Regions from separate parts of the Vagococcus penaei genome, predicted to be linked through region 2. Evidence: a T-box and tRNA genes for the amino acid it is inferred to sense, from the RefSeq annotation. Region 2 holds a T-box; the other regions hold tRNA genes.
What was found. A T-box is a leader RNA that pairs with one kind of tRNA and senses whether it is charged. The one in region 2 lies ahead of BW732_RS09155 (valine--tRNA ligase), so its partner is inferred to be a tRNA-Val.
Positions count from the first base shown of each region.

Region 1: it encodes a tRNA-Val, which carries the amino acid that the T-box ahead of BW732_RS09155 (valine--tRNA ligase) is inferred to sense. The anticodon was not compared.
Region 3: it encodes a tRNA-Val, which carries the amino acid that the T-box ahead of BW732_RS09155 (valine--tRNA ligase) is inferred to sense. The anticodon was not compared.

Region 1 is NZ_CP019609.1:1,422,744-1,432,688, forward strand. It holds gene dusB (tRNA dihydrouridine synthase DusB) at 1-520, shown strand, start outside; gene lysS (lysine--tRNA ligase) at 655-2,118, shown strand; rRNA gene BW732_RS06805 (16S ribosomal RNA) at 2,469-4,024, shown strand; rRNA gene BW732_RS06810 (23S ribosomal RNA) at 4,249-7,160, shown strand; rRNA gene rrf (5S ribosomal RNA) at 7,242-7,357, shown strand; tRNA gene BW732_RS06820 (tRNA-Val) at 7,380-7,452, shown strand; tRNA gene BW732_RS06825 (tRNA-Lys) at 7,463-7,535, shown strand; tRNA gene BW732_RS06830 (tRNA-Thr) at 7,570-7,642, shown strand; tRNA gene BW732_RS06835 (tRNA-Gly) at 7,655-7,726, shown strand; tRNA gene BW732_RS06840 (tRNA-Leu) at 7,739-7,824, shown strand; tRNA gene BW732_RS06845 (tRNA-Arg) at 7,964-8,037, shown strand; gene mtnK (S-methyl-5-thioribose kinase) at 8,118-9,326, shown strand; gene BW732_RS06855 (s-methyl-5-thioribose-1-phosphate isomerase) at 9,320-9,945, shown strand, end outside.
Region 2 is NZ_CP019609.1:1,936,429-1,946,373, reverse strand. It holds gene alsS (acetolactate synthase AlsS) at 1-226, opposite strand, end outside; gene BW732_RS09185 (TrkH family potassium uptake protein) at 408-1,754, opposite strand; gene BW732_RS09180 (tyrosine-protein phosphatase) at 2,000-2,758, shown strand; gene BW732_RS09175 (cold-shock protein) at 2,872-3,072, opposite strand; gene radC (RadC family protein) at 3,241-3,921, opposite strand; gene BW732_RS09165 (HAD family hydrolase) at 3,979-4,644, opposite strand; gene BW732_RS09160 (bifunctional folylpolyglutamate synthase/dihydrofolate synthase) at 4,631-5,938, opposite strand; gene BW732_RS09155 (valine--tRNA ligase) at 5,958-8,600, opposite strand; T-box leader at 8,654-8,862, opposite strand; gene tpx (thiol peroxidase) at 8,995-9,486, opposite strand; gene BW732_RS09145 (redox-sensing transcriptional repressor Rex) at 9,562-9,945, opposite strand, start outside.
Region 3 is NZ_CP019609.1:848,534-858,478, reverse strand. It holds rRNA gene BW732_RS04035 (16S ribosomal RNA) at 1-1,294, shown strand, start outside; tRNA gene BW732_RS04030 (tRNA-Ala) at 1,369-1,441, shown strand; rRNA gene BW732_RS04025 (23S ribosomal RNA) at 1,609-4,520, shown strand; rRNA gene rrf (5S ribosomal RNA) at 4,606-4,721, shown strand; tRNA gene BW732_RS04015 (tRNA-Val) at 4,740-4,812, shown strand; tRNA gene BW732_RS04010 (tRNA-Lys) at 4,823-4,895, shown strand; tRNA gene BW732_RS04005 (tRNA-Leu) at 4,901-4,982, shown strand; tRNA gene BW732_RS04000 (tRNA-Thr) at 4,995-5,067, shown strand; tRNA gene BW732_RS03995 (tRNA-Gly) at 5,080-5,151, shown strand; tRNA gene BW732_RS03990 (tRNA-Leu) at 5,164-5,249, shown strand; tRNA gene BW732_RS03985 (tRNA-Arg) at 5,263-5,336, shown strand; tRNA gene BW732_RS03980 (tRNA-Pro) at 5,347-5,420, shown strand; rRNA gene BW732_RS03975 (16S ribosomal RNA) at 5,747-7,302, shown strand; tRNA gene BW732_RS03970 (tRNA-Ala) at 7,377-7,449, shown strand; rRNA gene BW732_RS03965 (23S ribosomal RNA) at 7,618-9,945, shown strand, end outside.

The DNA of each region.
Region 1 (9,945 bases), 510 kb from region 2:
GGCTGCTGAGAGCGCTGGAGCTGCAGCAGTTGCAATGCATGGTCGTACGCGTGTGCAAATGTACGAGGGTAAAGCTAATTGGGATGTATTAAAAGATGTTAAGCAGCAACTGACAATTCCTTTTATGGGAAACGGTGATGTGCGAACACCAGAAGACGCTAAACGTATGCTCGACTACGTTGGCTGCGACGGTGTGATGATTGGACGAGCTGCTTTAGGGAATCCTTGGATGATTTATCGGACAAAACACTATTTAGAAACGGGTGAATTACTTGAAGAACCTCACCCAGTGGAAAAAATCACAACAGCTAAACTACATTTAGCACGTTTAATAGCGTTGAAAGGTGAAAAAATTGGTACTTTGGAATTCCGTCAACATGCGGCTTACTATTTAAAGGGAGCTCCTCGTGCAGCAAAAGTCAAAGTAGCGATTAACCAAGCGCAAACCCATGCAGAAATGCTTGAAGCATTGGATACCTATGTTGCTAACTTGATTGCAAAAGGTGTTATCGATAAATAAACCAACAATTCAAAAGAAAAGGCAAATCTAACTTGCCTTTTTTTGTTTTAATGTGGCATTATAGAGTGGAACAGTAGTCATAATAATTATTAGGAGGAAGTCACGTGTCAAAAGAAATTCAAGGTCATGAAGAAATGAACGACCAATTAATCGTTAGAAGAGAAAAATTAGCGGAGTTACGTGAAAAGGGCTTAGATCCGTTTGGCGCTCGTTTTGAACGCACACATAATTCAAAAGAGTTACATGAAACATATGATGATAAAACTAAAGAAGAATTGCAAGAGCTTGGACTAACAGCGACTGTAGCTGGCCGTATTATGACGAAACGTGGTAAAGGTAAAGTAGGGTTTGCACATTTACAAGATAGAGAAGGACAAATTCAAATTTACGTTCGAAAAGATGCTGTTGGTGAAGAAGAATATGACTTATTCAAACATGCGGATTTAGGAGATTTCGTCGGTGTAACTGGTGAGATTATGAAAACCGACATGGGTGAAGTAACGATTAAACCAACGTCATTAACGTTCTTAACTAAAGCTTTACGTCCATTGCCGGATAAATACCACGGTTTAACGAATGTTGAACAAAAGTATCGTCAACGCTATCTGGATTTGATTAGTAACAAAGAAAGTTTTGACCGATTTGTCAAACGTAGTGAGATTATTCGTGAAGTTCGAAATTACTTAAATGAAAATGGCTACTTAGAAGTGGAGACACCAACCCTACATAATATTGCTGGTGGAGCAGCAGCCCGTCCATTCATTACACACCATAATGCGTTAGATATCGATTTATATCTAAGAATTGCGTTAGAGTTGCATTTAAAACGATTAATCGTTGGTGGTATGGAAAAAGTATATGAGATTGGTCGTGTTTTCCGAAATGAAGGAATTGATACAACTCATAATCCTGAATTCACAATGCTTGAAGTTTATACTGCTTATACTGATTATCAAGACATCATGGATTTAACTGAAGGTATTATTACAACTGTCGCTGATCGTGTTTTAGGCACACGTCAATTAGTTTATGGTGAGCATGAGTTAGATTTAAATAGTCCTTGGCGACGTGTCCATATGGTTGACGCCATCAAAGAAGAAACTGGTGTTGATTTCTGGAAAGAAATGACAGATGAAGAAGCTAGAGCCATTGCAAAAGAACATGATATTGAATTAGAAAATCACATGAGCTATGGCCATGTCGTTAATGAATTCTTTGAAAAATATGTTGAGCATACATTAATTCAACCGACATTTGTTTATGGGCACCCTGTTGCTATTTCACCTTTAGCTAAGAAAAATGCCGAAGATCCAAGATTTACAGATCGTTTTGAGGTCTTTATAGTAGGAAATGAGTATGGCAATGCATTTACTGAGTTAAATGATCCAATCGATCAGCGTGAACGCTTTGAAGCACAAATGAAAGAAAAAGATTTAGGAAATGATGAAGCTCAAGGGATTGATGAGGATTTTGTTGAAGCTTTAGAATATGGTATGCCTCCAACAGGTGGACTAGGAATTGGAATTGATCGTTTGGTTATGTTATTAACAAATGCGCAGTCAATTCGTGATGTATTATTATTCCCAACAATGAGATAAATAAAAAAGTGTAAATTTTTTTAAATTTACACTTTTCTTTTTAGATTTTATATGGTATATTTATCTACGTTGCTTTAAGACAAACGTTTTTGAAATTTCAAGTTGTTTAAGAAAACTTAATAAATTTTTAAAAAGTTGTTGACAAAGCAAAAGATAATTGATATGATATAAAAGTTGTTACGACAACAAATATTAAAAAAGTTTAGACCTTTGAAAACTGAACAAAGTAAGACAAACCAAATGTGTAGGGCGTTTTTACAATAGTAAAAACAAACCATATTTAAAGTGAATAGAAACATTCGCTAGCAAAATTTTTAAATGAGCTAAACATCGCAAGATGTTATCATACTTTTATTGAGAGTTTGATCCTGGCTCAGGACGAACGCTGGCGGCGTGCCTAATACATGCAAGTCGAACGCACTTTTCTCACCGGAGCTTGCTCCACCGAGAAAAGTGAGTGGCGGACGGGTGAGTAACACGTGGGCAACCTGCCCATCAGAGGGGGATAACACTTGGAAACAGGTGCTAATACCGCATAATTCCTATTGCCGCATGGCGACAGGATAAAAGACGCTTCGGTGTCACTGGTGGATGGGCCCGCGGTGCATTAGTTAGTTGGTGGGGTAACGGCCTACCAAGACCATGATGCATAGCCGACCTGAGAGGGTGATCGGCCACACTGGGACTGAGACACGGCCCAGACTCCTACGGGAGGCAGCAGTAGGGAATCTTCGGCAATGGACGAAAGTCTGACCGAGCAACGCCGCGTGAGTGAAGAAGGTTTTCGGATCGTAAAACTCTGTTGTTAGAGAAGAACAAGTGAGAGAGTAACTGTTCTCACCTTGACGGTATCTAACCAGAAAGCCACGGCTAACTACGTGCCAGCAGCCGCGGTAATACGTAGGTGGCAAGCGTTGTCCGGATTTATTGGGCGTAAAGCGAGCGCAGGTGGTCTTTTAAGTCTGATGTGAAAGCCCTCGGCTCAACCGAGGAAGGTCATTGGAAACTGGAGGACTTGAGTGCAGAAGAGGAGAGTGGAATTCCATGTGTAGCGGTGAAATGCGTAGATATATGGAGGAACACCAGTGGCGAAGGCGACTCTCTGGTCTGTAACTGACACTGAGGCTCGAAAGCGTGGGGAGCAAACAGGATTAGATACCCTGGTAGTCCACGCCGTAAACGATGAGTGCTAGGTGTTGGAGGGTTTCCGCCCTTCAGTGCCGCAGCTAACGCATTAAGCACTCCGCCTGGGGAGTACGGCCGCAAGGCTGAAACTCAAAGGAATTGACGGGGGCCCGCACAAGCGGTGGAGCATGTGGTTTAATTCGAAGCAACGCGAAGAACCTTACCAGGTCTTGACATCCTTTGACCACTCTAGAGATAGAGCTTTCCCTTCGGGGACAAAGTGACAGGTGGTGCATGGTTGTCGTCAGCTCGTGTCGTGAGATGTTGGGTTAAGTCCCGCAACGAGCGCAACCCTTATTGTTAGTTGCCATCATTTAGTTGGGCACTCTAGCAAGACTGCCGGTGACAAACCGGAGGAAGGTGGGGATGACGTCAAATCATCATGCCCCTTATGACCTGGGCTACACACGTGCTACAATGGACAGTACAATGAGTTGCGAGACCGCGAGGTTTAGCTAATCTCTTAAAGCTGTTCTCAGTTCGGATTGTAGGCTGCAACTCGCCTACATGAAGCCGGAATCGCTAGTAATCGTGGATCAGCATGCCACGGTGAATACGTTCCCGGGCCTTGTACACACCGCCCGTCACACCACGAGAGTTTGTAACACCCAAAGTCGGTGAGGTAACCTTCGGGAGCCAGCCGCCTAAGGTGGGATAGATGATTGGGGTGAAGTCGTAACAAGGTAGCCGTATCGGAAGGTGCGGCTGGATCACCTCCTTTCTAAGGATAATTACGGAAACACATTGGTTGAATTTACTTTGTTCAGTTTTGAGAGGTTTACTCTCAAACATTATTGATTTGTTCATTGAAAACTGGATAGTTGAAGTTAGACATCAACATAAATTAAGTACACTGCGTGACACAATGCAAGTTGTGAAGCGTTGTTTGTATCAGATATCGCTGTTTGATACAAACAAAAAAGATCTAACCATTAGGTTAGAAAAGGTTAAGTGAATAAGGGCGCACGGTGGATGCCTTGGCACTAGAAGCCGATGAAGGACGGGACTAACGCCGATATGCTTCGGGGAGCTGTAAGTAAGCTTTGATCCGGAGATTTCCGAATGGGGGAACCCAATACCTTTTATAGGGTATTATCTATTAGTGAATACATAGCTAATAGAAGGTAGACGCAGAGAACTGAAACATCTAAGTACCTGCAGGAAGAGAAAGAAAAATCGATTTCCTTAGTAGCGGCGAGCGAAACGGAAACAGCCCAAACCAATGAGCTTGCTCATTGGGGTTGTAGGACTCAGCTGTGGTAGCTGTTGTGAATAGTCAAATCGACCTGGAAAGGTCAGCCGGAGCGGGTAAAAGCCCCGTAGACGAAATTGACAACACACCTATGAGTATCCTGAGTACGGCGGAACACGAGAAATTCCGTCGGAATCCGGGAGGACCATCTCCCAAGGCTAAATACTCTCTAGTGACCGATAGTGAACCAGTACCGTGAGGGAAAGGTGAAAAGCACCCCGGAAGGGGAGTGAAATAGAACCTGAAACCGTGTGCCTACAAAAAGTCAAAGCCCGTTAATGGGTGATGGCGTGCCTTTTGCAGAATGAACCGGCGAGTTACGATTGCATGCGAGGTTAAGCTGAAGAAGCGGAGCCGTAGCGAAAGCGAGTCTGAATAGGGCGACGTAGTATGTAGTTGTAGACCCGAAACCATGTGACCTACCCATGTCCAGGTTGAAGGTGCGGTAAAACGCACTGGAGGACCGAACCCACGTACGTTGAAAAGTGCGGGGATGAGGTGTGGGTAGCGGAGAAATTCCAATCGAACTTGGAGATAGCTGGTTCTCTCCGAAATAGCTTTAGGGCTAGCCTCGGAATTAAGAATGATGGAGGTAGAGCACTGTTTGGACTAGGGGCCCGTCTTGGGTTACCGAATTCAGATAAACTCCGAATGCCATTCATTTATATCCGGGAGTCAGACAGTGAGTGATAAGATCCATTGTCGAAAGGGAAACAGCCCAGACCACCAGTTAAGGTCCCAAAATATATGTTAAGTGGAAAAGGATGTGAGGGTGCACAAACAACTAGGATGTTGGCTTAGAAGCAGCCACCATTTAAAGAGTGCGTAATAGCTCACTAGTCGAGTGCCCTTGCGCCGAAAATGTACCGGGGCTAAACATATTACCGAAACTGTGGATAGAACCTTTGGTTCTATGGTAGGAGAGCGTTCTAAGGGCGTTGAAGCTAGATCGTGAGGACTAGTGGAGCGCTTAGAAGTGAGAATGCCGGTATGAGTAGCGAAAGACAGGTGAGAATCCTGTCCACCGAATGACTAAGGTTTCCTGGGGAAGGCTCGTCCTCCCAGGGTTAGTCGGGACCTAAGCCGAGGCCGATAGGCGTAGGCGATGGACAACAGGTTGAGATTCCTGTACTCGTTTGTTTTGTTTGAACAATGGAGGGACACAGGAGGTTACGGAAGCGCACTGTTGGATATGTGCGTATAAGCAACAAGTCTTGGTGTGAGTCAAATGCTTACACCTCTAAGGACGAGTTGTGATGTGGAGGGAAATTTAGTACCGAAGTTCCAATATCACACTGTCAAGAAAATCTTCTAGTTAGAAGCAAACGACCCGTACCGCAAACCGACACAGGTAGTCGAGGAGAGAATCCTAAGGTGAGCGAGAGAACTCTTGTTAAGGAACTCGGCAAAATGACCCCGTAACTTCGGGAGAAGGGGTGCTAAACGCAAGTTTAGCCGCAGTGAATAGGCCCAAGCGACTGTTTATCAAAAACACAGGTCTCTGCAAAATCGAAAGATGACGTATAGGGGCTGACGCCTGCCCGGTGCTGGAAGGTTAAGAGGATGGGTTAGCAATAGCGAAGCTCAGAATTGAAGCCCCAGTAAACGGCGGCCGTAACTATAACGGTCCTAAGGTAGCGAAATTCCTTGTCGGGTAAGTTCCGACCCGCACGAAAGGCGTAACGATTTGGGCACTGTCTCAACAAGAGACTCGGTGAAATTTTAGTACCTGTGAAGATGCAGGTTACCCGCGACAGGACGGAAAGACCCCATGGAGCTTTACTGTAGTTTGATATTGACTGTTTGTGACACATGTACAGGATAGGTAGGAGCCGTTGAACTCGGAACGCTAGTTTCGAGGGAGGCATTGGTGGGATACTACCCTTGTGTTATGACCAGTCTAACCCGCGCCACTTATCGTGGCGGGAGACAGTGTCAGATGGACAGTTTGACTGGGGCGGTCGCCTCCTAAAATGTAACGGAGGCGCCCAAAGGTTCCCTCAGAATGGTTGGAAATCATTCGAAGAGTGTAAAGGCAAAAGGGAGCTTGACTGCGAGAGTTACAACTCGAGCAGGGACGAAAGTCGGGCTTAGTGATCCGGTGGTTCCGCATGGAAGGGCCATCGCTCAACGGATAAAAGCTACCCTGGGGATAACAGGCTTATCTCCCCCAAGAGTTCACATCGACGGGGAGGTTTGGCACCTCGATGTCGGCTCGTCGCATCCTGGGGCTGTAGTCGGTCCCAAGGGTTGGGCTGTTCGCCCATTAAAGCGGCACGCGAGCTGGGTTCAGAACGTCGTGAGACAGTTCGGTCCCTATCCGTCGCGGGCGTTGGAAATTTGAGAGGAGCTGTCCTTAGTACGAGAGGACCGGGATGGACATACCTCTGGTGTACCAGTTGTTCTGCCAAGGGCATTGCTGGGTAGCTATGTATGGACGGGATAAACGCTGAAAGCATCTAAGCGTGAAGCCCCCCTCAAGATGAGATTTCCCATTTCTTTAAGAAAGTAAGATCCCTGAGAGATGATCAGGTAGATAGGCTAGGAGTGGAAGTACAGTGATGTATGGAGCGGACTAGTACTAATCGATCGAGGACTTAACCAAATAAACGGTGTCACTTATGTTAATGATAACTTCAAATCCAGTTTTGAGTGAGCAATCACTTAATTAAATAAACGCACGTAGTGCGGTGACGATGGCAAGAAGGATACACCTGTAACCATGCCGAACACAGCAGTTAAGCTTCTTAGCGCCGAGGGTAGTGAAGGGTTTCCCTTTGTGAGAGTAGGACGTTGCCGCGCTTTTTGCGTTTTTTAATCTATTGGAGGTTTAGCTCAGCTGGGAGAGCACCTGCCTTACAAGCAGGGGGTCGGCGGTTCGATCCCGTCAACCTCCATTTTAAATTAGACTCGTTAGCTCAGTTGGTAGAGCATCTGACTTTTAATCAGAGGGTCACTGGTTCGAGCCCAGTACGGGTCATTTTTTTGTTTCAACAGATTTTTAATAAGATTTAGCCGGCTTAGCTCAGTTGGTAGAGCATCTGATTTGTAATCAGAGGGTCGAGGGTTCAAGTCCTTTAGCCGGCATTCTATTTCTAAGCGGAAGTAGTTCAGTGGTAGAACATCACCTTGCCAAGGTGGGGGTCGCGGGTTCGAACCCCGTCTTCCGCTTTTTATGTTCCAGCCGGGGTGGCGGAACTGGCAGACGCACAGGACTTAAAATCCTGCGGTGAGTGATCACCGTACCGGTTCGATTCCGGTCCTCGGCATTAATAAAAACGTAGTCTATATAAAAGCTAATCTGTAGATAGATTAGCTTTTTATTTTTTATAAAATTTGTGTTGTTTAATAATAATTACTAGACAAGTAATTTAAAGTGTGTTATTATCTAGTAGTAGTAGGAATTAAGCACCCATAGCTCAATTGGATAGAGTGTCTGACTACGGATCAGAAGGTTAGGGGTTCGACTCCTCTTGGGTGCGTAAATATGTGTTAAGCATTTATGTTAAGTTAACTTAACATAAATGCTTTTTTATTTTACTTATGAAGGGAATGATAGTCTGTGACTGATTTACTAGAACATTTTATTTTGCAAGAATATGACGTTGCTGAGTATATTAGCAACCATTTTCCAGATTATAGCTGTGTAGAAAATTTAGATGTTAGTGAAATTGGTGATGGTAACATTAATTATGTCTTTCGTGTCTTGGATAAAGAAACAGGGAAAAGTCTAATTGTTAAGCAAGCAGACAAATTATTGCGATCATCTGGTCGAGAATTGGATATTAATCGTAATATAATTGAATATGAAGCACTAAGAATTTATCAAGAACTAGTTCCATGTTTTGTACCTAAAGTTTATCTATATGATGAAGAACTTGCTCTAATAGTAATGGAAGATATTTCTAATTTTAAAAATTTGCGTTATGAACTAGCTGACAGAAAAATTTTCCCGAATTTAAGTGAAGAAATCAGTTTATATTTAACTAAAACTCTATTATTAACTTCTGATGTAATAGGTGAATCTAAAATTAAAAAAATGCGTTTAAAAAAATTTATAAATCCTGATATGTGTGATATTAGTGAAGATCTTGTCTTTACTGAACCTTATAATAATTATAAACAACGTAATATTATTACACCTGAAAATGAGGAATTTGTAAAGAAAATAATTTATCAAAACCAAATTTTAATATCTGAAGTTGCTAAATTACGCTACCGTTTTATGAACTGTTCCGAAGCACTGATTCATGGTGATCTGCATTCAGGCTCTATTTTTATTAATGATTTTGGCTTAAAAGTTATTGATCCAGAGTTTGCTTTTTATGGTCCTATGGGATACGATATTGGCAATGTTTTGGCACATTTGACAATATCTTTAGTTCAAAGTTATTACGTAAACTATCAAAAAGAATTTTCAAATTGGTTACTTAAAACCATTGCTGATATTTTTGATTTAATTATGATTAAGATGGATAAACTTTATGTAAAAAATGTCAGATTATCTTTGTATCAGTTAGGCTCATTTAAAAATAGTTTCTTTAATCAGATTAAGTCGGATAGCTTAGGCTACGCTGGTACTGAAATTATTCGTCGTATTATTGGGGATTCAAAAGTTCTTGAAGTGACCGATGTGCCAAACTGCCAAATGGAACAGAATTTATTGCTAATTGGATCGGATTTAATTATTCATAGAAATGAATTAAATACAGGTTCTGAATTAGCAAAAATAATCATTAATAGATTAGAAAAGAGAGAAAAATTATGTTAAAACGTGCTGATGAGGGGATGCCATTTTTATTGAAGTATGAACATGTTGCTTGGTATGAGAATGGCACTGTTAAAATCTTAGATCGACGTATCTATCCAACTGAAGTTTTGTTTGTAACATGCTCTAGTCACAAAGAAGTAGCTCAGGCTATAAAGGATATGGTAACACAAAGTGCAGGTCCATATACTGCTGCTGGAATGGGAATGGCACTAGCAGCTTATGAATGCCGTGAGAAAGCCACTGTAGAACAGTTAAATTATTTACAGCAAGCCGCAAAAACAATCGGAATGGCGAGACCAACCACTGCTAATCGCATGTTACAAATTACTAATACTTGTGTTGCATTAGCTAATAATGCTCTTCTTAATGGAAAAAGCCCTATTTCGGCGATAGTAAACGGTACAATTGATTCGTTAAATCGTCGTTATACAATTATGGATAAGGTCGGACACTATCTATTAAAACAAGTTCCAAGAGGAGGAACTATTTTAACACAATGTTTCGGTGAAACAATTATTGGAACTTTACTAAGAGCAGCAAAAAGTAAAAATCATGATATGAAAGTTTATTGTGCAGAAACGAGACCCTATTTACAAGGAGCACGCTTAACTGCAAGTTG
Region 2 (9,945 bases):
TAGTCGCAATCACAACACCTGGTTCCCCAGTAATTCGACCAATCGCTTGTGCCATAAATGCAGCATTTTGTTCATGTCGAGTGACAATCAATTCAGGTCCATCATCTTCTAACGCATTAAATACACCGTCAATTTTAGCACCTGGAATACCAAACACATACTTAACACCTAAATTTTTTAAACTTTCAACAAGATTATCCGATCCTTTATTATACTCTTTAGACACTTGTATCACTCCTATTTAACGTTTATTTATAGATACTTTTCAGAAAAAAATATTTTTTTAATAATACAGTTTTCAAATCTGTTTTTTAAATTATAACGCTAATTATTTAATTTGTTAAGTGTTTTTACTTAAAAAATAAAAAAAGTGTTGGTTTTTATCAACCAACACTTTTTGTCTTTCACTATCCTACTAGCACTGTTTCTTTTGGATAAGTAATATTGTTTTTATTTGCTTTAGACGATTGTCTAATTAATGAAAAACTAACCGTATATAAACCAACACGACCAATGAACATAAGCATAATAATTAGTCCTTTGCCAAACGTTGTTAAGTCAGGCGTTAATCCCATCGTTAGTCCAACAGTAGCAAATGCTGAGACAACTTCGAAGAGAACATATTCAATTCCTGAGTTTTGCGGTACATTCTCAGTTAGGGACAAAATCAATGCACTCACAAAGCATAGCATGCTAGCAAAAAAGACTAGCACAAATGATTTTAATACAATTGCCATTGGTACTGTCCGCTCAAATCCTTCAGCAGCTTCGCGACCTTTAAATAAACTAATCACCTGTAAGCCTAAAACACCAATAGTAGTTGTTTTAACTCCACCAGCAGTAGAACCAGATGTTCCTCCGATAAACATTAGTACAATCGTCAATAAAATACCTGCATAGCTAAAATCAGCGTAGTCAATGGATACAAATCCAGCAGTTCTAGGTGTCACGCTTAAAAAGAAACTATTAACTAATCGAACAACCCATGAACCAGTTTTAAGCGAATCAGTAAAGTAGAAAATTAGCGTACCCGTTACAAGCAGAATGCCAGTGACAATAAAAGCAAGACGTGTATGTAATGATAATTTATGTGATTTTTTATAAAAAATCAAATCATACCAAACAATAAAACCAAAACCACCTGCAATAATGAGTAAGGAAATAACCATTAAAACATATGGGTTTGATTGGTAACCAATCAAACTATTACCAAACAAATCAAATCCCGCATTACAAAATGCAGAAACGGCATGAAAAATACTAAAATATATTCCTTTCGCTAAGCCATATTCTGGTACAAATTGAATACTCAATAAGATAGCTCCTGCTGTCTGAACAATAAGTGAAAAACGTAAAACAAATTGTAACAGTCTCACAATCCCACCATGACTATCGGCATTTAACATGTCTTTCATAATTAATCGTGATTGGAACGATAGACGTTTTTTTAATAAAATAGCAATGGTTAAAACAACTGACATAAACCCTAATCCACCCAATTCGATTAAAAGCAGCATAATCGTGTGTCCAATAGGGTTAAAGACTTCTGAAATATTAACTGGTGTTAATCCAGTTACACAAACAGAAGATGTTGCAACAAATAATGCATTAATAAAACTAATTGACTGTCCTTCACGTTGTGTGAACGGCAACCATAATAAAAAAGCACCGAGAAAAATAATTACTATAAACATGATCGTGATAAATTGTACGGTACTAATTTTAGGAATAAAGGATTCCTTTTTTTTAAGCATGTTCCTATGTCTCCTTAACAAAGTTTAATATGACTATTGTACACGGCTAAGCTCAAGTATTCAATCTTTAAGTTAATAAGTAGATCTAGTTATTTTTTCTTACTAGCTAAAAGTTTTTTTCACAAAACAAGTAGACTTTTAAGTAACCATTCATACTTCTATCTAATTATTTTACCTTTTTAATTATATCCCCTATAATGAAAGATAAGCAACAAACAAATATGTGTATTTAAGGAGCTACTAAAATGATTACAAACTTTAGAGATTTAGGTAACTTAAAAAATCGTCAGGGGCAATTTATCAAGAACAATCGTTTATTACGCTCAGGTGAACTGTATCAATTGACAGCAGATGACGTATCACTATTAAATGACCACCATCTTGTTAAAGTTATTGATTTTCGCAATGACACAGAGATTGCTAAGCACCCAGATGTTATGATAACAGACACAGATTACGTTCATATTAATCTATTTAAAGGAACCCAAGAGAGTAACGCTAGTTTAAGTGACTTTATGAAATTAAAAAATCCCGATGATGTTGACACATATATGGAAGGTCTTTATCAACAACTAATTTTAGATGAGAATGCCCAGCAAGGATACAAAGAATTTTTTAATCAACTAATGTTTGCAGACGGTAGTTCTATCTTTCATTGCTTTGCAGGAAAAGATCGTACTGGAGTCGCTGCAATGCTAGTTTTAGAATTACTTGACGTTCCACGTAACGTTATTTTTGACGACTATTTAAAAACGAATGCCTCACGAAAAAAAGCAAATGATGCTATGCTTCAAGTCATTTCGACACAATACACCTTGTCTGATGATCAAAAAAAAGCTGTTTTAACAGCTTTAGAAGTCCAAAAAAAATATTTAGAGACTGCTTATCACACACTCGATACTAAATTTGGTGGGATTGAAAATTACATCAAACAAGTTTGTGACTGGAAAGAATCAGATATCGACACTTTTAGAATGTATTATTTAACCCCTAAAACTAATTAATTCATACTGACTAACCTTAACATCACATACTGCAGAACTCTTTATGTGCCGTTAAGGTTGCATTTTACAAAAAAAGAATCTATGACTAGTCATAGATTCTTGTAGTAACATTATTAGTTTTTAGTTACGTTAGCTGCTTGTGGTCCACGGTCAGTTTCTTCGATATCGAATGATACTGCTTGACCTTCTTCTAAAGTTTTAAATCCGTCACCTTCGATTGCTGAGAAGTGTACGAATACGTCGTTTCCTTCTTCTTGTTGGATAAAACCAAAACCTTTTTCAGCGTTAAACCATTTTACTGTTCCTTGAGCCATGATATTTTCCTCCTCGTGCCCTAAAGCACATAATGATATTTGTAATTCTTGCTTTCGGTCGATAGAGGTGTCTATCTCGTTTGAAACAACTTCTATTGAAATCCAAAATCAAATTACACATTTATCATAACGCATACGTTATATAATTGCAAGGGTTATCCTACAATTTTATATCCGATTTGTCTCTTTAAAGCTAACATATCCGTCACTTCCTATAACTAAATGGTCTAGTACTTCAATCCCCAACATCAGTCCACATTTAACCAAACGACTAGTAAATGCTTCGTCTTGTTTGGATGGTTCCGGATTACCTGATGGATGATTGTGAACAATTATCATTCTTGCCGCGGCGACTTTAACTGCAATTCGAAAAATTTCTCTGGGATGTGCTACCGACTGGTTTATCGATCCTATAAAAATCGTCTCCTTGCGAATTAACTCATTTTTAGTATTTAAATATAGTGCCATTAATTTTTCTTGACGTAAATCTTTCATTTCAATAATTAGCTGTTGGGCCAAATCATAACTAGACACGATTTGACCTAACTTCACTTCTGATGATAAGGACAATCTTAGACCAAATTCTATTGTAGCTAAAAGCTCTAAAGCCTTCACTTGGCCAATACCTCTAATACTCATGAGTTCTTCAATGCTAGCTGTTTTCAGGTCATAAAGTGTACCAAAATGAGTTAATACATCTTTTGATAATTCCAAAACATCTTTATTTTTTGCCCCTGTTCGTAAAATAATAGCTAGTAATTCTTGGTGAGATAATGCTGACACACCATAATTTAATAATCTTTCACGTGGTCGACATTCCGCCATGTGTTCACATATAAATTGACTCATTTAAAAAACCTCCAATCACTATCTTATAAATAAGATAAGTAATTAAAGGTTTTTTTATTATTTATTTTTAATTAACTCTAGCACTGCAAGCAAATCCGGTTCAATAGCATATGCTTTTTCTCTAGCTTCATCATTCGCAGGTAAGATATCTGGCACCATAATAACCGGTACTCCCGCTACATGACTTGCTCGAATACCATTTAAAGAATCTTCCAGCATCAGAGTTTCTTCGGGCTTTGTCCCTAATAATGCGACTGCTTTTTCAACAATCTCTGGATGTGGTTTAGCATGCGTCACTTCATCACCAGATACACTACCTTTAAAATCAGATAAAATACCGGCTTTAGCTAACAAGTTATTAATTGCTTCACGGTGATTGCTCGACGCAACAACCATCGGAATATTTTGTTCTTTTAAATAAGCCATCAGTTCCAGTACACCTGATTTTAACGGGGCCCCTTTTTCTAAAAACTCACGTTCAATTATTTGACGAGTATCCTTAAAGAAGCCATCGATAGATTCTTTAGGTAATTGAGCGTAATCTTTAAAATATTTTGCATGAACCGCTTTTTCTCCTAGTCCGATTTCTTCCATGTAAGTCGTTTCATCATAGCCTTCGATTCCCCACTTAGGCGCTATCTCAATATTCACTCGCGAATAAATCGCTTCAGTATCTAATAATAAGCCGTCCATATCGAAAATCACACCGCTAATTTTTTTCATTACCTATATCTCCTCCTAATAATTCTTGTCTAACTTGCGAAATAAAATATAACGAACCAGTAATTAAAATTAAGTCATCAATATCTGCTAATTCTAAGACATCAACTAAAGCTTTTTGCCAATGATTATAAGTTATTACATCCATTGCGGCATAATCGGCTTGAGTCATTGCTTTAGGATAATCGAACTCCGTCACGCAAAGACTCAAATTAGGAACCTTCCGTAAGTCAGCAAGCATGCCAGAGACATCTTTTGTTGTTAGGGCACCAAAAATGACATGTGTTCTCATCCCTTTGAATTCTTTTCGTAAATTATCACATAAAATAGCCATTGAATGCTCGTTATGCGCTCCATCAATTACAATAAAGGGTTCATCCGAAAGTTTTTCCATTCGACCTGGCCACGTTGTTTGAGCAAGTCCTTGTCGAACATATTTGATTTGCGGGCGAAGACCGACCTGTTGACATATAATTTCATATAATTGAATAGCAACTGATGCATTATCCACTTGATGTTTCCCCATTAATCCTGTACGAATTTGTGGAACAGTCATTTGCGATGATTGATAGTCAAAAACTTCTCCCCATTGACCATCTGGTTGGTGATAATTGCTAGTAAAATCAATGCCATATTGATAAAGTGGACTCGTAAAATTCTTAGCTGTTTGACGAATCACGTCAAGTGCTTCAGCATCAACTTTACCAACAACAACTGGGACATTTGGTTTGATTATTCCTGCTTTTTGAGTCGCAATTTCAGCCAAAGTATGTCCTAAAATATCAACATGATCCAAACCGATTGTTGTAATTGCTGAAGCAAGTGGAGTAATAACATTAGTTGAATCAAGCAAGCCGCCTAAACCTACTTCAACCAATACAATATCGACTTGCTTTTCGTAAAAATATTGAAACATCATTGCCGTTAAAATTTCAAATTCGACCATGTCTTTGAGATGGTCATCTTGATCCATCTCTAAGACAATGGGTTGAACTTTCTGAAATACTGCGACTAACTCATCATTAGGAATGAATGCGCCATTAATAGAAATACGTTCATTAAAACATTCAATATAAGGTGATGTGAACGTCCCGACCGTTAAGCCAGATTGTTCTAATAAGTTCCGTAAAAAAGTTGTTGTTGAGCCCTTACCATTTGTTCCAGCAATATGAACAGTCCGCAACTTATGCTGCGGATTATCCAAACGTTCTAAAAGATAGTTAATTCGTTCCAATCCCGGTCTAATACCAAACTTTAAACGATCATGTATCCAAGCTACTGTTTGCTCGTAGGTCATCTTACAACACCAGTCCTTATTATTTTTTTAAATTAGCAATACGCTCAGTTACAGCGGCTTGTTTATTTAAATATTCTTTTTCTTTCGCTTTTTCACCCGCAACAACTTCTTCAGGGGCATTAGAAACAAAACGTTCATTAGCTAATTTCTTTTGCACTCGTGATACTTCGTCCGTCCACTTCGCCAACTCTTTTTCTAAACGGATAATTTCTTCCTCAATATTGATTAGCCCTTCTAAAGGTAAGTAAATTTCCGCACCAGTAATCACGGCACTCATCGCTGTATCAGGTACTTGAACTGTTTCAGATAAGACTAATTCTTCTGGATTACAGAAACGTTCAATATAATTTGTATTAGCAGCTAGGAAGCTTGCCACACTATCAGTAGTTGGTTTAATTAATAAAGTAATTGGCTTAGATAAAGGTGTGTTCACTTCAGCACGAATATTTCTCACTGAACGAATTAATTCTTTCAGTGTTTCCATACCTTCAGCAGCTACGTCATTCGTATATTTTTCATTCACAACTGGATATGCTGCGACAACAATCGACTCACCTTGATGTGGAATTTTTTCCCAAATTTCTTCCGTCACAAATGGCATGATTGGGTGTAATAAACGTAAAATATTATCTAACACATGTGTTAAAATGCTACGTGTCATTTGTTTTTGCGTTTCATCCTCACCATAAAGTACTTCTTTACTCATTTCAATGTACCAATCACAGAAATCATCCCAAATAAAGTTATATAGATAGCGACCCGCTTCACCAAATTCAAATTTATCGAAGAAGTATGTTACACGCTCAATCGTGTCATTTAATCGCGTTAAAATCCATTCATCAGCCAACGTCTTTTTACCTTCTAATTGAATATCGTGATAAGTAAAGCCTTCGATATTCATTAATACAAAACGAGACGCATTCCAAATTTTATTGATAAAGTTCCAGGCTGCATCCATTTTTTCGTAACTAAAACGCATGTCTTGTCCTGGTGTGGAACCATTTGATAAGAACCAACGTAAAGCATCGGCACCATACTTATCAATCACATCCATTGGGTCAATTCCGTTACCCAATGATTTACTCATTTTACGGCCATCTTCAGCCCGAATTAAACCATGAATCAAAACATTATTAAATGGACGTTCATTAGTAAATTCTAAGCTTTGGAAAATCATACGACTCACCCAGAAAAAGATAATATCGTAACCAGTCACTAAAGTATTTGTTGGGAAATATCGTTTAAAATCATGGCTATCCGTATCTGGCCAACCCATTGTTGAAAACGGCCAAAGCGCTGAACTGAACCAAGTATCCAACACGTCTTCATCTTGAATCCAATTGTCACTATCAACTGGTGCTGTTTCGCCTACATACATTTCACCAGTTTCTTTATGGTACCATGCAGGAATTTGATGTCCCCACCATAATTGACGTGAAATTACCCAATCATGAACATTTTCCATCCAAGTTAAGAACGTTTGATTAAAACGCGGAGGATAAAAATCAACTGCATCATCAGTCGCTTGATTGTTAATGGCCATTTCTGCTAGAGGTTGCATTTTAACAAACCATTGTGTCGATAAACGTGGTTCGACTACAACACCTGTTCGTTCAGAATGTCCAACACTATGTGTCATCTTTTCAATTTTTTTCAATAAGCCTAAATCATCTAAATCACTGATAACCGCTTTTCGAGCTGCAAATCGATCCATGCCTGCATATTTACCGGCTAAGTCGTTCATTGTCGCATCAGGATTCATCACATTAACACGTGGTAAATCATGGCGATTACCTACCTCAAAGTCATTAGGGTCATGAGCTGGTGTAATTTTCACGACACCTGTTCCGAAATCTACATCAACATAGTCATCACCAATAATTGGGATTTCTTTATTAACTAATGGTAAAATAACGGTTTTACCAATTAAATCTTTGTAGCGCTCATCTGAAGGATGTACGGCAATCGCTGTATCACCCAACATTGTTTCTGGACGTGTTGTTGCAATCTCTAACTGTCCACTACCATCTGCTAACGGATAGTACATGTGGTAAAAGGCACCTTCCACATCTTGGTGAATGACTTCAATATCCGACAAAGCTGTTTTAGCCTGAGGATCCCAGTTAATGATATATTCCCCACGATAAATTAAACCTTTATTGTAAAGTGTTACAAACACCTTACGAACTGCATCCGATAAACCATCATCCAAAGTGAAGCGCTCACGTGAATAGTCCAATGATAAGCCAAGTTTCGCCCATTGTTCACGAATATGATCAGCATACTCTTCTTTCCATTCTTGCGTTTTTTCAATAAACTTGTCGCGCCCCAGATCATAGCGTGTGATCCCCTCTGCACGCAGTTTTTCTTCAACTTTTGCTTGAGTCGCAATTCCGGCATGATCCATACCTGGTAACCATAACGTATCAAAGCCTTGCATTCTTTTTTGACGAATAATCATGTCTTGTAATGTTGTATCCCAAGCATGACCTAAATGAAGTTTTCCAGTCACATTTGGTGGTGGAATAACAATTGAGTAAGCTTCAGCTGTCTCATCTCCACTTGGTTTAAATAATTCTTTTTCTAACCACTGATTATAGCGACCCGCTTCAACCGCATGTGGATCAAATTTCGATGCTAAATTATTCGTTTCTTCAGTCATCACATAACTTCCTTTCTCATATTAAAAATAAAAAAAGCCCTAAAATATTTCTATTTTAGGACGAATTGATTAGTTCGCGGTACCACCTAGCTTACAATAACTAGGGATACTAGATATTGTCACTCATTTAGTAAGATAACGATTACCAACCGGACGTATCTGCTCCTAAGCTACCTTCACATCGCTTCGTGAAAAACCTTGCAGCAAATGGTTTTCTCTCTAAACACGTCCCAATGTTACTCCTCTTACTCAACGCATGACTTATTAAGATTCATTTTACAATTAAATTGTTAGTAGGTCAAACCTTAAATCACTTAGTAACTAACTTTTCAGCAACAATGTAAGAAGAAAAAGAAAAAAACCAGATACACATCGGCATCTGATTTAATTAAACTTAATTTAACGTGTTAATAGCAGCTAAAGCTTGTTCAAAATCTGGTTCCGTTGACACTTCAGGAACGATTTCTTCATAAACAATGTCACCATTTGGGGCAATAACAAAGACCGCACGAGCCAAACGGTTGATTGCAGGAATTAATAGACCATAATTTTTAGCGAATTCTAAATCTGTATCACGTAACATTGTCATTGTGATACCTTCAGCACCACACCAAGAGGCTTGTTCATCTTTTGTGTTATTAGATATCGTTAAGAAGTGAACACCTGTTAATTGACTTGCTTCTTCATTAAAGCGTTTCGTTTGAATTTGACAAACACCTGTATTAATATCGGGTACGACACTAACTAAAACGGGTTTATCAGATAGTTTGCTCAAATCAACCACTTGATCAGTTAAATCTAATAAAGTAAAGTTAGGTGCTTTATCCCCAACTTTTGGTTGAACACCTTCTAAGTCAACAGGTTGACCTTTTAACGTAATTTGCATAAATAAACACTCCTCTAAGTTTTATAATTTGAGTATATAACACTTAAAGGAGTACTGACAAAAAACTTGCCTAGCCTATTTTAACACTTGTAAATCAACGCCATTATAATGCTCATCATAGTAAATAAGAGTTTGTAATTCTGTTGTTAGATCAATATACTGCACTTGAACATCATGAGGTACTTTAACACGTTTGGGTGCAAAGTTTAAGACGGCAGTGATTCCTGCAATAACTAGTTGATCAATAACTACTTGAGCTTTATCACTGGGCACAGTCATAATAGCAGTTGTAATTCCTTCTTTTCTAACTACTTCCGCTAAGTCTTCCATACTAAATACTTTAACCCCGTTAATTGTTTCACCGATAGTCTCAGAACTCGCATCAAAAGCAGCAACAATATTTAAATTACGATTTTTACGAAAATTATTTTTCATTAAAGCACGACCTAAGTTACCGAC
Region 3 (9,945 bases), 1.1 Mb from region 2:
TAGTTGGTGGGGTAACGGCCTACCAAGACCATGATGCATAGCCGACCTGAGAGGGTGATCGGCCACACTGGGACTGAGACACGGCCCAGACTCCTACGGGAGGCAGCAGTAGGGAATCTTCGGCAATGGACGAAAGTCTGACCGAGCAACGCCGCGTGAGTGAAGAAGGTTTTCGGATCGTAAAACTCTGTTGTTAGAGAAGAACAAGTGAGAGAGTAACTGTTCTCACCTTGACGGTATCTAACCAGAAAGCCACGGCTAACTACGTGCCAGCAGCCGCGGTAATACGTAGGTGGCAAGCGTTGTCCGGATTTATTGGGCGTAAAGCGAGCGCAGGTGGTCTTTTAAGTCTGATGTGAAAGCCCTCGGCTCAACCGAGGAAGGTCATTGGAAACTGGGAGACTTGAGTGCAGAAGAGGAGAGTGGAATTCCATGTGTAGCGGTGAAATGCGTAGATATATGGAGGAACACCAGTGGCGAAGGCGACTCTCTGGTCTGTAACTGACACTGAGGCTCGAAAGCGTGGGGAGCAAACAGGATTAGATACCCTGGTAGTCCACGCCGTAAACGATGAGTGCTAGGTGTTGGAGGGTTTCCGCCCTTCAGTGCCGCAGCTAACGCATTAAGCACTCCGCCTGGGGAGTACGGCCGCAAGGCTGAAACTCAAAGGAATTGACGGGGGCCCGCACAAGCGGTGGAGCATGTGGTTTAATTCGAAGCAACGCGAAGAACCTTACCAGGTCTTGACATCCTTTGACCACTCTAGAGATAAAGCTTTCCCTTCGGGGACAAAGTGACAGGTGGTGCATGGTTGTCGTCAGCTCGTGTCGTGAGATGTTGGGTTAAGTCCCGCAACGAGCGCAACCCTTATTGTTAGTTGCCATCATTTAGTTGGGCACTCTAGCAAGACTGCCGGTGACAAACCGGAGGAAGGTGGGGATGACGTCAAATCATCATGCCCCTTATGACCTGGGCTACACACGTGCTACAATGGACAGTACAATGAGTTGCGAGACCGCGAGGTTTAGCTAATCTCTTAAAGCTGTTCTCAGTTCGGATTGTAGGCTGCAACTCGCCTACATGAAGCCGGAATCGCTAGTAATCGTGGATCAGCATGCCACGGTGAATACGTTCCCGGGCCTTGTACACACCGCCCGTCACACCACGAGAGTTTGTAACACCCAAAGTCGGTGAGGTAACCTTCGGGAGCCAGCCGCCTAAGGTGGGATAGATGATTGGGGTGAAGTCGTAACAAGGTAGCCGTATCGGAAGGTGCGGCTGGATCACCTCCTTTCTAAGGATAATTACGGAAACACATTGGTTGAATTTACTTTGTTCAGTTTTGAGAGGTCTACTCTCAAACTAAATGGGGCCTTAGCTCAGCTGGGAGAGCGCCTGCCTTGCACGCAGGAGGTCAGCGGTTCGATCCCGCTAGGCTCCATTGGTAGAACCTTTACCATTATTGTTCATTGAAAACTGGATAGTTGAAGTTAGACATCAACATAAATTAAGTACACCGCGTGACACAGCGTAAGTTGTGAAGCGTTGTTTGTATCAGATATCGCTGTTTGATACAAACAAAAAAGATCTAACCATTAGGTTAGAAAAGGTTAAGTGAATAAGGGCGCACGGTGGATGCCTTGGCACTAGAAGCCGATGAAGGACGGGACTAACGCCGATATGCTTCGGGGAGCTGTAAGTAAGCTTTGATCCGGAGATTTCCGAATGGGGGAACCCAATACCTTTTATAGGGTATTATCTATTAGTGAATACATAGCTAATAGAAGGTAGACGCAGAGAACTGAAACATCTAAGTACCTGCAGGAAGAGAAAGAAAAATCGATTTCCTTAGTAGCGGCGAGCGAAACGGAAACAGCCCAAACCAATGAGCTTGCTCATTGGGGTTGTAGGACTCAGCTGTGGTAGCTGTTGTGAATAGTCAAATCGACCTGGAAAGGTCAGCCGGAGCGGGTAAAAGCCCCGTAGACGAAATTGACAACACACCTATGAGTATCCTGAGTACGGCGGAACACGAGAAATTCCGTCGGAATCCGGGAGGACCATCTCCCAAGGCTAAATACTCTCTAGTGACCGATAGTGAACCAGTACCGTGAGGGAAAGGTGAAAAGCACCCCGGAAGGGGAGTGAAATAGAACCTGAAACCGTGTGCCTACAAAAAGTCAAAGCCCGTTAATGGGTGATGGCGTGCCTTTTGCAGAATGAACCGGCGAGTTACGATTGCATGCGAGGTTAAGCTGAAGAAGCGGAGCCGTAGCGAAAGCGAGTCTGAATAGGGCGACGTAGTATGTAGTTGTAGACCCGAAACCATGTGACCTACCCATGTCCAGGTTGAAGGTGCGGTAAAACGCACTGGAGGACCGAACCCACGTACGTTGAAAAGTGCGGGGATGAGGTGTGGGTAGCGGAGAAATTCCAATCGAACTTGGAGATAGCTGGTTCTCTCCGAAATAGCTTTAGGGCTAGCCTCGGAATTAAGAATGATGGAGGTAGAGCACTGTTTGGACTAGGGGCCCGTCTTGGGTTACCGAATTCAGATAAACTCCGAATGCCATTCATTTATATCCGGGAGTCAGACAGTGAGTGATAAGATCCATTGTCGAAAGGGAAACAGCCCAGACCACCAGTTAAGGTCCCAAAATATATGTTAAGTGGAAAAGGATGTGAGGGTGCACAAACAACTAGGATGTTGGCTTAGAAGCAGCCACCATTTAAAGAGTGCGTAATAGCTCACTAGTCGAGTGCCCTTGCGCCGAAAATGTACCGGGGCTAAACATATTACCGAAACTGTGGATAGAACCTTTGGTTCTATGGTAGGAGAGCGTTCTAAGGGCGTTGAAGCTAGATCGTGAGGACTAGTGGAGCGCTTAGAAGTGAGAATGCCGGTATGAGTAGCGAAAGACAGGTGAGAATCCTGTCCACCGAATGACTAAGGTTTCCTGGGGAAGGCTCGTCCTCCCAGGGTTAGTCGGGACCTAAGCCGAGGCCGATAGGCGTAGGCGATGGACAACAGGTTGAGATTCCTGTACTCGTTTGTTTTGTTTGAACAATGGAGGGACACAGGAGGTTACGGAAGCGCACTGTTGGATATGTGCGTATAAGCAACAAGTCTTGGTGTGAGTCAAATGCTTACACCTCTAAGGACGAGTTGTGATGTGGAGGGAAATTTAGTACCGAAGTTCCAATATCACACTGTCAAGAAAATCTTCTAGTTAGAAGCAAACGACCCGTACCGCAAACCGACACAGGTAGTCGAGGAGAGAATCCTAAGGTGAGCGAGAGAACTCTTGTTAAGGAACTCGGCAAAATGACCCCGTAACTTCGGGAGAAGGGGTGCTAAACGCAAGTTTAGCCGCAGTGAATAGGCCCAAGCGACTGTTTATCAAAAACACAGGTCTCTGCAAAATCGAAAGATGACGTATAGGGGCTGACGCCTGCCCGGTGCTGGAAGGTTAAGAGGATGGGTTAGCAATAGCGAAGCTCAGAATTGAAGCCCCAGTAAACGGCGGCCGTAACTATAACGGTCCTAAGGTAGCGAAATTCCTTGTCGGGTAAGTTCCGACCCGCACGAAAGGCGTAACGATTTGGGCACTGTCTCAACAAGAGACTCGGTGAAATTTTAGTACCTGTGAAGATGCAGGTTACCCGCGACAGGACGGAAAGACCCCATGGAGCTTTACTGTAGTTTGATATTGACTGTTTGTGACACATGTACAGGATAGGTAGGAGCCGTTGAACTCGGAACGCTAGTTTCGAGGGAGGCATTGGTGGGATACTACCCTTGTGTTATGACCAGTCTAACCCGCGCCACTTATCGTGGCGGGAGACAGTGTCAGATGGACAGTTTGACTGGGGCGGTCGCCTCCTAAAATGTAACGGAGGCGCCCAAAGGTTCCCTCAGAATGGTTGGAAATCATTCGAAGAGTGTAAAGGCAAAAGGGAGCTTGACTGCGAGAGTTACAACTCGAGCAGGGACGAAAGTCGGGCTTAGTGATCCGGTGGTTCCGCATGGAAGGGCCATCGCTCAACGGATAAAAGCTACCCTGGGGATAACAGGCTTATCTCCCCCAAGAGTTCACATCGACGGGGAGGTTTGGCACCTCGATGTCGGCTCGTCGCATCCTGGGGCTGTAGTCGGTCCCAAGGGTTGGGCTGTTCGCCCATTAAAGCGGCACGCGAGCTGGGTTCAGAACGTCGTGAGACAGTTCGGTCCCTATCCGTCGCGGGCGTTGGAAATTTGAGAGGAGCTGTCCTTAGTACGAGAGGACCGGGATGGACATACCTCTGGTGTACCAGTTGTTCTGCCAAGGGCATTGCTGGGTAGCTATGTATGGACGGGATAAACGCTGAAAGCATCTAAGCGTGAAGCCCCCCTCAAGATGAGATTTCCCATTTCTTTAAGAAAGTAAGATCCCTGAGAGATGATCAGGTAGATAGGCTAGGAGTGGAAGTACAGTGATGTATGGAGCGGACTAGTACTAATCGATCGAGGACTTAACCAAATAAACGGTGTCACTTATGTTAATGATAACTTCAAATCCAGTTTTGAGTGAGCAATCACTTAATTAAATAGAACACTTATAGAAGTGTGGTGGTGATGGCAAGAAGGATACACCTGTAACCATGCCGAACACAGCAGTTAAGCTTCTTAGCGCCGAGGGTAGTGAAGGGTTTCTCTTTGTGAGAGTAGGACGCTGCCACGCATTTATAAGTATTTTTTTGGAGGTTTAGCTCAGCTGGGAGAGCACCTGCCTTACAAGCAGGGGGTCGGCGGTTCGATCCCGTCAACCTCCATTTTAAATTAGACTCGTTAGCTCAGTTGGTAGAGCATCTGACTTTTAATCAGAGGGTCACTGGTTCGAGCCCAGTACGGGTCATTTTTGCGGGTGTGGCGGAATTGGCAGACGCACTAGATTTAGGATCTAGCGCCTTACGGCGTGGGGGTTCAAGTCCCTTCACCCGCATAAGAAGTTATAGCCGGCTTAGCTCAGTTGGTAGAGCATCTGATTTGTAATCAGAGGGTCGAGGGTTCAAGTCCTTTAGCCGGCATTCTATTTCTAAGCGGAAGTAGTTCAGTGGTAGAACATCACCTTGCCAAGGTGGGGGTCGCGGGTTCGAACCCCGTCTTCCGCTTTTTATGTTCCAGCCGGGGTGGCGGAACTGGCAGACGCACAGGACTTAAAATCCTGCGGTGAGTGATCACCGTACCGGTTCGATTCCGGTCCTCGGCATTAATTTTTTTAAGCACCCATAGCTCAATTGGATAGAGTGTCTGACTACGGATCAGAAGGTTAGGGGTTCGACTCCTCTTGGGTGCGTTTTTTTTTACGGGAAGTAGCTCAGCTTGGTAGAGCACTTGGTTTGGGACCAAGGGGTCGCAGGTTCGAATCCTGTCTTCCCGATAAAAGAAATTAAATTTCTTTTAAAAATATATTGACATACAATATATAATAATGTTATTATATAAAAGTTGTGTCAGAGATTTACAATTCACTGAAAATAAAAAATAAAAAAAGTATTGACATTGTGTTGTAGATTTGATATACTAATAAAGTTGCTAAGGCGACTAATAATTAAGATTTAGACCTTTGAAAACTGAACAAAGTAAGACAAACCAAATGTGTAGGGCGTTTTTACAATAGTAAAAACAAACCATATTTAAAGTGAATAGAAACATTCGCTAGCAAAATTTTTAAATGAGCTAAACATCGCAAGATGTTATCATACTTTTATTGAGAGTTTGATCCTGGCTCAGGACGAACGCTGGCGGCGTGCCTAATACATGCAAGTCGAACGCACTTTTCTCACCGGAGCTTGCTCCACCGAGAAAAGTGAGTGGCGGACGGGTGAGTAACACGTGGGCAACCTGCCCATCAGAGGGGGATAACACTTGGAAACAGGTGCTAATACCGCATAATTCCTATTGCCGCATGGCGACAGGATAAAAGACGCTTCGGTGTCACTGGTGGATGGGCCCGCGGTGCATTAGTTAGTTGGTGGGGTAACGGCCTACCAAGACCATGATGCATAGCCGACCTGAGAGGGTGATCGGCCACACTGGGACTGAGACACGGCCCAGACTCCTACGGGAGGCAGCAGTAGGGAATCTTCGGCAATGGACGAAAGTCTGACCGAGCAACGCCGCGTGAGTGAAGAAGGTTTTCGGATCGTAAAACTCTGTTGTTAGAGAAGAACAAGTGAGAGAGTAACTGTTCTCACCTTGACGGTATCTAACCAGAAAGCCACGGCTAACTACGTGCCAGCAGCCGCGGTAATACGTAGGTGGCAAGCGTTGTCCGGATTTATTGGGCGTAAAGCGAGCGCAGGTGGTCTTTTAAGTCTGATGTGAAAGCCCTCGGCTCAACCGAGGAAGGTCATTGGAAACTGGAGGACTTGAGTGCAGAAGAGGAGAGTGGAATTCCATGTGTAGCGGTGAAATGCGTAGATATATGGAGGAACACCAGTGGCGAAGGCGACTCTCTGGTCTGTAACTGACACTGAGGCTCGAAAGCGTGGGGAGCAAACAGGATTAGATACCCTGGTAGTCCACGCCGTAAACGATGAGTGCTAGGTGTTGGAGGGTTTCCGCCCTTCAGTGCCGCAGCTAACGCATTAAGCACTCCGCCTGGGGAGTACGGCCGCAAGGCTGAAACTCAAAGGAATTGACGGGGGCCCGCACAAGCGGTGGAGCATGTGGTTTAATTCGAAGCAACGCGAAGAACCTTACCAGGTCTTGACATCCTTTGACCACTCTAGAGATAGAGCTTTCCCTTCGGGGACAAAGTGACAGGTGGTGCATGGTTGTCGTCAGCTCGTGTCGTGAGATGTTGGGTTAAGTCCCGCAACGAGCGCAACCCTTGTTGTTAGTTGCCATCATTTAGTTGGGCACTCTAGCAAGACTGCCGGTGACAAACCGGAGGAAGGTGGGGATGACGTCAAATCATCATGCCCCTTATGACCTGGGCTACACACGTGCTACAATGGACAGTACAATGAGTTGCGAGACCGCGAGGTTTAGCTAATCTCTTAAAGCTGTTCTCAGTTCGGATTGTAGGCTGCAACTCGCCTACATGAAGCCGGAATCGCTAGTAATCGTGGATCAGCATGCCACGGTGAATACGTTCCCGGGCCTTGTACACACCGCCCGTCACACCACGAGAGTTTGTAACACCCAAAGTCGGTGAGGTAACCTTCGGGAGCCAGCCGCCTAAGGTGGGATAGATGATTGGGGTGAAGTCGTAACAAGGTAGCCGTATCGGAAGGTGCGGCTGGATCACCTCCTTTCTAAGGATAATTACGGAAACACATTGGTTGAATTTACTTTGTTCAGTTTTGAGAGGTCTACTCTCAAACTAAATGGGGCCTTAGCTCAGCTGGGAGAGCGCCTGCCTTGCACGCAGGAGGTCAGCGGTTCGATCCCGCTAGGCTCCATTGGTAGAACCTTTACCATTATTGTTCATTGAAAACTGGATAGTTGAAGTTAGACATCAACATAAATTAAGTACACCGCGTGACACAACGTAAGTTGTGAAGCGTTGTTTGTATCAGATATCGCTGTTTGATACAAACAAAAAAGATCTAACCATTAGGGTTAGAAAAGGTTAAGTGAATAAGGGCGCACGGTGGATGCCTTGGCACTAGAAGCCGATGAAGGACGGGACTAACGCCGATATGCTTCGGGGAGCTGTAAGTAAGCTTTGATCCGGAGATTTCCGAATGGGGGAACCCAATACCTTTTATAGGGTATTATCTATTAGTGAATACATAGCTAATAGAAGGTAGACGCAGAGAACTGAAACATCTAAGTACCTGCAGGAAGAGAAAGAAAAATCGATTTCCTTAGTAGCGGCGAGCGAAACGGAAACAGCCCAAACCAATGAGCTTGCTCATTGGGGTTGTAGGACTCAGCTGTGGTAGCTGTTGTGAATAGTCAAATCGACCTGGAAAGGTCAGCCGGAGCGGGTAAAAGCCCCGTAGACGAAATTGATAACACACCTATGAGTATCCTGAGTACGGCGGAACACGAGAAATTCCGTCGGAATCCGGGAGGACCATCTCCCAAGGCTAAATACTCTCTAGTGACCGATAGTGAACCAGTACCGTGAGGGAAAGGTGAAAAGCACCCCGGAAGGGGAGTGAAATAGAACCTGAAACCGTGTGCCTACAAAAAGTCAAAGCCCGTTAATGGGTGATGGCGTGCCTTTTGCAGAATGAACCGGCGAGTTACGATTGCATGCGAGGTTAAGCTGAAGAAGCGGAGCCGTAGCGAAAGCGAGTCTGAATAGGGCGACGTAGTATGTAGTTGTAGACCCGAAACCATGTGACCTACCCATGTCCAGGTTGAAGGTGCGGTAAAACGCACTGGAGGACCGAACCCACGTACGTTGAAAAGTGCGGGGATGAGGTGTGGGTAGCGGAGAAATTCCAATCGAACTTGGAGATAGCTGGTTCTCTCCGAAATAGCTTTAGGGCTAGCCTCGGAATTAAGAATGATGGAGGTAGAGCACTGTTTGGACTAGGGGCCCGTCTTGGGTTACCGAATTCAGATAAACTCCGAATGCCATTCATTTATATCCGGGAGTCAGACAGTGAGTGATAAGATCCATTGTCGAAAGGGAAACAGCCCAGACCACCAGTTAAGGTCCCAAAATATATGTTAAGTGGAAAAGGATGTGAGGGTGCACAAACAACTAGGATGTTGGCTTAGAAGCAGCCACCATTTAAAGAGTGCGTAATAGCTCACTAGTCGAGTGCCCTTGCGCCGAAAATGTACCGGGGCTAAACATATTACCGAAACTGTGGATAGAACCTTTGGTTCTATGGTAGGAGAGCGTTCTAAGGGCGTTGAAGCTAGATCGTGAGGACTAGTGGAGCGCTTAGAAGTGAGAATGCCGGTATGAGTAGCGAAAGACAGGTGAGAATCCTGTCCACCGAATGACTAAGGTTTCCTGGGGAAGGCTCGTCCTCCCAGGGTTAGTCGGGACCTAAGCCGAGGCCGATAGGCGTAGGCGATGGACAACAGGTTGAGATTCCTGTACTCGTTTGTTTTGTTTGAACAATGGAGGGACACAGGAGGTTACGGAAGCGCACTGTTGGATATGTGCGTATAAGCAACAAGTCTTGGTGTGAGTCAAATGCTTACACCTCTAAGGACGAGTTGTGATGTGGAGGGAAATTTAGTACCGAAGTTCCAATATCACACTGTCAAGAAAATCTTCTAGTTAGAAGCAAACGACCCGTACCGCAAACCGACACAGGTAGTCGAGGAGAGAATCCTAAGGTGAGCGAGAGAACTCTTGTTAAGGAACTCGGCAAAATGACCCCGTAACTTCGGGAGAAGGGGTGCTAAACGCAAGTTTAGCCGCAGTGAATAGGCCCAAGCGACTGTTTATCAAAAACACAGGTCTCTGCAAAATCGAAAGATGACGTATAGGGGCTGACGCCTGCCCGGTGCTGGAAGGTTAAGAGGATGGGTTAGCAATAGCGAAGCTCAGAATTGAAGCCCCAGTAAACGGCGGCCGTAACTATAACGGTCCTAAGGTAGCGAAATTCCTTGTCGGGTAAGTTCCGACCCGCACGAAAGGCGTAACGATTTGGGCACTGTCTCAACAAGAGACTCGGTGAAATTTTAGTACCTGTGAAGATGCAGGTTACCCGCGACAGGACGGAAAGACCCCATGGAGCTTTACTGTAGTTTGATATTGACTGTTTGTGACACATGTACAGGATAGGTAGGAGCCGTTGAACTCGGAACGCTAGTTTCGAGGGAGGCATTGGTGGGATACTACCCTTGTGTTATGACCAGTCTAACCCGCGCCACTTATCGTGGCGGGAGACAGTGTCAGATGGACAGTTTGACTGGGGCGGTCGCCTCCTAAAATGTAACGGAGGCGCCCAAAGGTTCCCTCAGAATGGTTGGAAATCATT